DNA from 3 places in the Duganella paludis genome. Region 2 is predicted to be linked to each of the others. Evidence: predicted binding sites of a transcription regulator. Region 2 holds the regulator's gene; each other region holds the start of a gene.
What was found. The regulator HrcA, encoded in region 2, represses chaperone genes, less so after heat shock. The targets are predictions, from matches to a motif close to TTAGCACTCNNNNNNNNNGAGTGCTAA.
Positions count from the first base shown of each region.

Region 1: rpoH (RNA polymerase sigma factor RpoH) is a predicted target of HrcA. The motif match lies at 1,061-1,087, and genes of this name have one in related genera.
Region 3: groES (co-chaperone GroES) is a predicted target of HrcA. The motif match lies at 1,250-1,276, and genes of this name have one in related genera.

Region 1 covers NZ_CM136922.1:4,194,854-4,197,122, forward strand. Annotated here, with positions in the region: gene rpoH (RNA polymerase sigma factor RpoH) at 115-1,002, opposite strand; gene ftsX (permease-like cell division protein FtsX) at 1,254-2,174, opposite strand; gene ftsE (cell division ATP-binding protein FtsE) at 2,171-2,269, opposite strand, start outside.
Region 2 covers NZ_CM136922.1:2,468,970-2,471,238, reverse strand. Annotated here, with positions in the region: gene ACXZ1M_RS11170 (HAD family hydrolase) at 1-626, shown strand, start outside; gene hrcA (heat-inducible transcriptional repressor HrcA) at 666-1,676, shown strand; gene fur (ferric iron uptake transcriptional regulator) at 1,687-2,115, opposite strand.
Region 3 covers NZ_CM136922.1:1,712,901-1,715,169, reverse strand. Annotated here, with positions in the region: gene groL (chaperonin GroEL) at 1-829, opposite strand, end outside; gene groES (co-chaperone GroES) at 876-1,166, opposite strand; gene ACXZ1M_RS07740 (YdcF family protein) at 1,395-2,269, opposite strand, start outside.

The DNA.
Region 1 (2,269 bases), 1.7 Mb from region 2:
ACCACGATAGTGGCGCACGAACGGCACGCAGTCAGCGCCACGTCAAAGGAGGGACGAAAAAAAATGCCGCGCGGCGTGGACGCCGCGCGGCATTTCGGGAAGGGCGGTGACGGCTTACACGTAAGCGGCCAACGCACCCTTCATTTTCTTCAGTGCGGCAACCTCGATCTGACGGATGCGCTCGGCCGACACGCCGAACTCTGCGGCCAGCGTGTGCAGCGTGGCGCCGGAGCCGTCGTCGTTGGCCAGCCAGCGCGATTCGATGATGCGGCGCGAGCGGGCGTCCAGCTTGCCGAGGGCTTCTTCCAGGCCTTCGGACTGCATGCGGGTCACCTGTTCGGCTTCCAGCACGCGGGTCGGCTCGCTGGCTTCGGACGACAGGTAGGCGATAGGCGCGAACTTGTCGTCTTCGTCATCGGTCGGCGATTCCAGGGCGATGTCGCGGCCGCTCAGGCGCGTTTCCATCTCGATCACTTCTTCGCGCTTCACGTCCAGCGTTTTCGCCAGTTGGTCGATCTGGGCCGGGGTCATGGCGTCCAGGCCGGTCTTGTGGCTGCGCAGGTTGAAGAACAGCTTGCGCTGGGCCTTGGTGGTGGCCACTTTGACCAGGCGCCAGTTCTTCAGGATGTATTCGTGCATCTCGGCCTTGATCCAGTGCATGGCATAGGACACCAGGCGCACGCCTTGATCGGGGTCGAAGCGCTTGACCGCCTTCATCAGGCCGATATTGCCTTCCTGGATCAGGTCGCCGTGCGGCAGGCCGTAGCCCAGATAGCCGCGCGCGATCGACACCACCAGGCGCAGGTGCGACATCACGAGTTGCTGGGCGGCGCCCAGGTCGCTTTGTTCCTTGAGGCGCTTGGCCAGCGAGATTTCTTCGTCGTGCGTCAGCATCGGCAGGCGATTGACGGCCGAAATGTAGGCATCCAGGTTACCCAGGGTGCCAGTAAACCCGAGTTCCAGAGCACTGTTTTTTGCAGGTATCACGGACATCGTCGTCATTTTCGTTTCCTTCGCTTGAGATTGCTTTTGAGCACTTGTGTACCCTTTGGAACATATATTAGCACTCTCTGTCGATGAGTGCCAATCTTCCAAATTTTATGGGCCTGATAGCAAATCGCTATCAGGACTTCCGTTGTATTTAGAATGCTTGATGGATCTTAGGGAGGGCTTAACTATCAAAAGATGCTAGGCCTGTGCGGAAGCGCGTTCCGTGCGCGGACGCACGGAACGGCAGAGTCCCAACATCGGGGTCAGTTGAGGCGGGCGGTGTGGCGCTTGACTGAGAGGCGGGCGCCGATTAGGCCGAGGCCGGCCGAGAGGGCCAGCAGGCTGGCCATGGCCGGCGGCGCCAGCGGAGCCAGCTGGAATTCCGAGGCGTACAGTCTTGCGAATTCGGCAATCGCGGTGTTGAGCGGATTCAGCGCCAGCGTGACCGCGCCCAGGGCGACGCCGCCCGCGCACAGGCCCAGCACCGCGCCCGTGTAATAGAAGGGACGGTGGATGAAGCTGTCGGTGGCGCCGATCAGCTTGGAAACCAGGATTTCCTCCCGCTGCGTCAGCACCTGCAGGCGGATAGTGTTGAAGATGACCGCCACCACCACCGTGCCCAGCGTGGCCGCGAGCAGCAGCAGGGCCAGTCGCAGCACGTTCAGCAGCGCGGCCAGGCGCTTGACCCAGGCCGAATCGACCTGCACCGTGTCTACGCCCGGCAGCGCGCGGATCTGCTCGGCCAAGGCGTCGACGTCGCCGCCGGCCTGGGCGTTGCGGAAGGCGTCCAGCTTGAGCACGTAGCTGTCGGGCAGCGGGTTGTCGCCCAGTGTGGCCAGCACGTCGGCCAGGCCGTTCTTGTCTTTCAGGTTGTCCAGCGCCTTTTCGCGCGGCGTGAAGATGATCTTGGCTTGCTTGTCGTGCACGGTCTGGCGCAGCAGCACGGCCAGCCCTTCGGCCTGCTCGCGCGGCGTGTCCTGTTTCAGGAAAATGCTGATTTCCGGATCGACCGACAGGGTTTCCGACATCGGCCGCACGTTGTCGAGCAGGGTCACGCCCATGAAGGGCAGGGCCAGCGCGATCGCTACCACTAATATATTGAACAGGAAACCGCCCGGCGAGCGGCGCAGGTGCACCAGCGCGGCGGCCAGGGCGTAACGGTGTTGACGCAACCAGTAAGTCATTCCGGCACCTCCACCTGGCCTTGGTTGAGATGGATGACGCGCGCGGCCGAATCGAGCATCTGCTCGTCGTGGCTGGAAATCAAACAGGTCACGCC
Region 2 (2,269 bases):
GGCATGCCTGGCTGGCCGAGCGCGCGCCCAAGGTGGCGCAGGCGTTCAGCGTGGCCGAGCTGCGGGTGCGCCGCATGGCGCTGCTGGAGCGCCGGCCCGAGCTGGTCGCCGACCTGTACCAGCTGCGGCGCGAGGCGCTGGCCGAGGTATTTGCCGAAACCGGCGAGGACCCGGCCCACATCGAAGGCTCGATGCAGCACTTCGCCGTGCAGCGCAACCTGGTGGCGCCGTATGCCGACGTGCTGCCAGTGCTGCCGCTGCTGCAGGGCATGCTGCGACTGGGCGTGATCACCAACGGCAACGCCGATCTTGAAGTCATCGGCATGAACCACCATTTCGAATACGCCTTGTCGTCGTCGCAGTTCGGCAGCGCCAAGCCGGACCCGGCCATCTTCCACGCCGCCTGCGCCGCCATGGGCGTGGCGCCGGCCGACGCGGTCTACGTCGGCGACGACCTGCGGCTGGACGTGCAGGGCGCGCAGGCGGCCGGCTTGCGCGCGGTCTGGATGAACCGCCACGGCAGTCGCGCCCATCTGGAGGCCGGCGTCACGCCGGACGCTATTTGCGCGACTTTTGATGAACTACTGGAATGGATACGTGGGCAGATGGGGGATAGACGTGCATAATAAGGACATCTTCACCCTCTGCAACCACTGATACTTAGTATGCAACTCGATACACGCGCACAAACTTTGCTCAAGGCCCTGGTGGAGCGCTATATCGCCGATGGCCAGCCGGTGGGCTCGCGCGCGCTCTCCAAGATTTCCGGACTGGACCTGTCGCCGGCCACCATCCGCAACATCATGGCGGACCTGGAGGAGCTCGGCTACGTGGCCAGTCCGCACACCTCGGCAGGCCGGGTGCCGACGCCGCGCGGCTACCGCATCTTTGTCGACACGCTGCTAACGGTGCAGACCATGGACGAACAGTCGATGGGCGCGCGCCTGCAGTCGCCGCAGCCGCAGAAGATGATCACCAACGCGGCGCAGATGCTGTCGTCGCTGTCGCAGTTCGCCGGCGTGGTGCTGAGTCCGCGCCGCGAGCTGGTGTTCCAGCAGATCGAATTCCTGCGCCTGGGCGAAAAGCGCATCCTGCTGGTGATCGTGGCGCCCAACGGCGACGTGCAAAACCGCCTGCTGCTGACCGATGTCGACTACAGCCCCTCGCAGCTGGTGCAGTCGGCCAACTACATCAACCAGAATTACGGCGGGCTGGCGTTCGACGAAGTGCATACGCGCCTGCAAAGCGAGCTGCGCCAGCTGCGCGACGACATGGGTCGCCTGATGCAGGTGGCGGTGGAGGCCGGCAGCGAGGCGATGAACGACAACAGCGACAACATGGTGATTTCGGGCGAGCGCAACCTGCTGTCGGTGAGCGACCTGTCCTCGAACATGAGTTCGCTGCGCCAGATGTTCGACATGTTCGAGCAAAAGACCGGCCTGATGCAGCTGCTCGATGTCTCGAGCAAGGCCAGCGGCGTGCAGATTTATATCGGTGGGGAATCGAGCCTGGTGCCGATGGACGAGATGAGCGTGGTCACCGCGCCGTACACGGCCAACGGCAAGATCGTCGGCACGCTGGGCGTGATCGGCCCAACGCGCATGGCTTACGAACGGGTGATCCCGATCGTCGACATCACGGCCAAGCTGCTATCGAACGCGCTCAGCCATAATTAAATCCCGCCGCTTACGGGCGGTGCGGGCAGGCGGTTTTGATGCAGTTGCCGTAGATGGCCAGCGCGTGCTCGGCGATCTTGAAGCCGCGCTCCTTGGCGATGGCGTGCTGGCGCTCTTCGATCGCTTCGTCGTAGAACTCTTCCACGCGGCCGCAGTCGGCGCACACCAGGTGGTCGTGGTGCGAACCGGCGTTCAGCTCGAAGATGGCCTTGCCCGTCTCGAAGTGGTTGCGGTTCAGCAGGCCGGCCTGCTCGAACTGGGTCAGCACGCGGTAGACCGTGGCCAGGCCCACGTCCATGTTTTCGGACAGCAGGATCTTGTAGACATCCTCGGCGGTCAGGTGGCGCACTTCGCTGTTCTGGAAGATGTCCAGGATTTTGATGCGTGGCAGCGTGGCTTTCAGGCCGCTGGCCTTCAGATCGGCAGGATTGTTACCCATGATGGAGACTCTTTGTGTAGTTGGCGATTAGCTAGCCGCTAGTTTAACGTACTCCGACTCCCGCCGCACCTAATTGCGAGCCGGCATAAGTTTCTCGTGGGAATTTTACAGTTGCAAAGATTTGCCCCATCCCGCACCGGGTGCTTTATGATAT
Region 3 (2,269 bases), 760 kb from region 2:
TCACGGCTACGGTTTTCAGGATGCCACGGATGTTGTTGACCACCAGGGTCGCCAGCGCTTCGCCTTCGATGTCTTCGGCGATGATCAGCAGAGGACGGCCCGACTTGGCGATTTGTTCCAGGATCGGCAGCAGATCACGGATGTTCGAGATTTTCTTGTCGCACAGCAGGACGAATGGGTTGTCCAGAACGGCAACTTGTTTTTCCTGGTTGTTGATGAAGTATGGCGACAGGTAGCCGCGGTCGAACTGCATACCTTCAACGATGTCCAGCTCGTCGTTCAGCGACTTGCCGTCTTCCACGGTGATGACGCCTTCTTTGCCGACTTTTTCCATCGCTTCAGCGATGCGGTCGCCGATCGACGAATCCGAGTTGGCCGAGATCGAACCGACCTGGGCGATTTCCTTGGTGGTGGTGCAAGGACGGGCGATGGCAGCGATCTGCTCGACGGTGGCAGCAACTGCCTTGTCGATGCCGCGCTTCAGGTCCATTGGGTTCATGCCGGCGGCAACGAACTTCATGCCTTCGCGCACGATGGCTTGGGCCAGCACGGTGGCGGTGGTGGTGCCGTCGCCGGCGTTGTCGCTGGTGCGGGAAGCAACTTCCTTGACCATTTGCGCGCCCATGTTCTGCAGCTTGTCTTTCAGCTCGATTTCCTTGGCAACGGATACGCCGTCCTTGGTGACGGTAGGGGCGCCGAACGAACGTTCCAGCACAACGTTGCGGCCTTTCGGGCCCAGGGTGACTTTAACTGCGTTGGCCAGGACGTTGACGCCTTCAACCATTTTGGCGCGCGCTGCGTCGCCGAAGATTACTTCTTTAGCTGCCATGTTATTAACTCCTTAAGGGTATTAAGTGGGATCGGTGGGTCAAGAATTACTTGACGACGATCGCCATGATGTCTTCTTCGCGCATGACCATCAGTTCTTGACCGTCAACTTTGACGGTTTGGCCGGCGTATTTGCCGAACAGAACGCGGTCGCCTACTTTGACATCCAGAGGACGGACTTTGCCATCTTCCAGGATCTTGCCATTGCCTACCGCCAGGACTTCGCCTTGGTCTGGTTTTTCAGCAGCCGCATCAGGGATGATCAGGCCGGACGCAGTTTTGGTTTCCTGGTCGAGGCGTTTGACGATTACGCGATCGTTCAAAGGGCGAAGGTTCATTCAAAACTCCTTAATATTAACAATGGTACAGTTTGTTGTCGTTTCAATCAGATTGCTACGACGAAAAGTTTGGCTTGAGGCTGTTAGCACTCAACCTGAACGAGTGCTAATTATAGGGACGACCTTGGTGCATTTCAAGGCAAACACTTCGCGAAACATGAAAAAGGAAGCTAAATGATGCAGATATGACTACGGCCAGGCGGGTTTCCGCCTGGCCGTTGAGGGAGATCAAGGATCGAGCGGGTCGGCCGGATCGATGCGCAGCGACTTGGAGGATGGTCGGAATGTCAACTCCGTGGGCGACAAACGCTGGCCGACGGCGCCCGGCGCATAGCCCAGCTCCTTCAGGTTGCGGGCCGCGAACTCGGCGCTTTCGATGTAGCTGCTCTGGCTGACGTTGGTGATGATCAGGCTGTCCTTGTCCAGCGGCGCCCCCATGGCCACCAGCCGGCGCGTGACGTTGCGCAGGTTGGTGGTGGTGTGGCGGGCATACGGCTCGATGATGATGGACTCGGCCGGCACGCCGTAACGCTCGATCAGCGCCTTGCGCATTTCGACCGCCTCCACAAAGCGCGTGTTTTTCGGATGCACCGAGGCGCCGCTGAAGATGATGAAGGGCGCCACGCCCTCGCTGAAGCGCTGGGCCGCCAGCCGCACGTTGAGCTTGCCGCGCGCGCTCAAGGGCATGCCGGGCACTTCCGGGCCGATGCCGGGAATGATGATGGCCGTGTACTTGAACAGCTTCCAGTCGATGATGCCGGCGCGGCCCAGCGCGGCGCCGTTGTGCGCCAGGTCCAGCGGCTCGAAGGCGACGGCGTCGTTGCGGTCGTTGGCGTCGAGCAGGGCGACCGCCAGTTGCAGGCTCGGGTCCAGCGTGAGGGCGGCATCGTCGGCGCCGGCCTTGGCCATCCAGGCCGCATCGGCCACCGTGGCCTTGAAGCCGGCGCTGCCGGCCTGGTCGAGCGGACCGTCGATCAGTGGATAGCGCGGCGCCGCGCCCAGGCCGTAGACCTGGATGATGCTGTTCAGGCCGCGCAGCTCGCGGCCGACCTGGGCCTTGACGCCGTCATCCGGCAACGCGGCCTTGCACCAGGTGGACAACG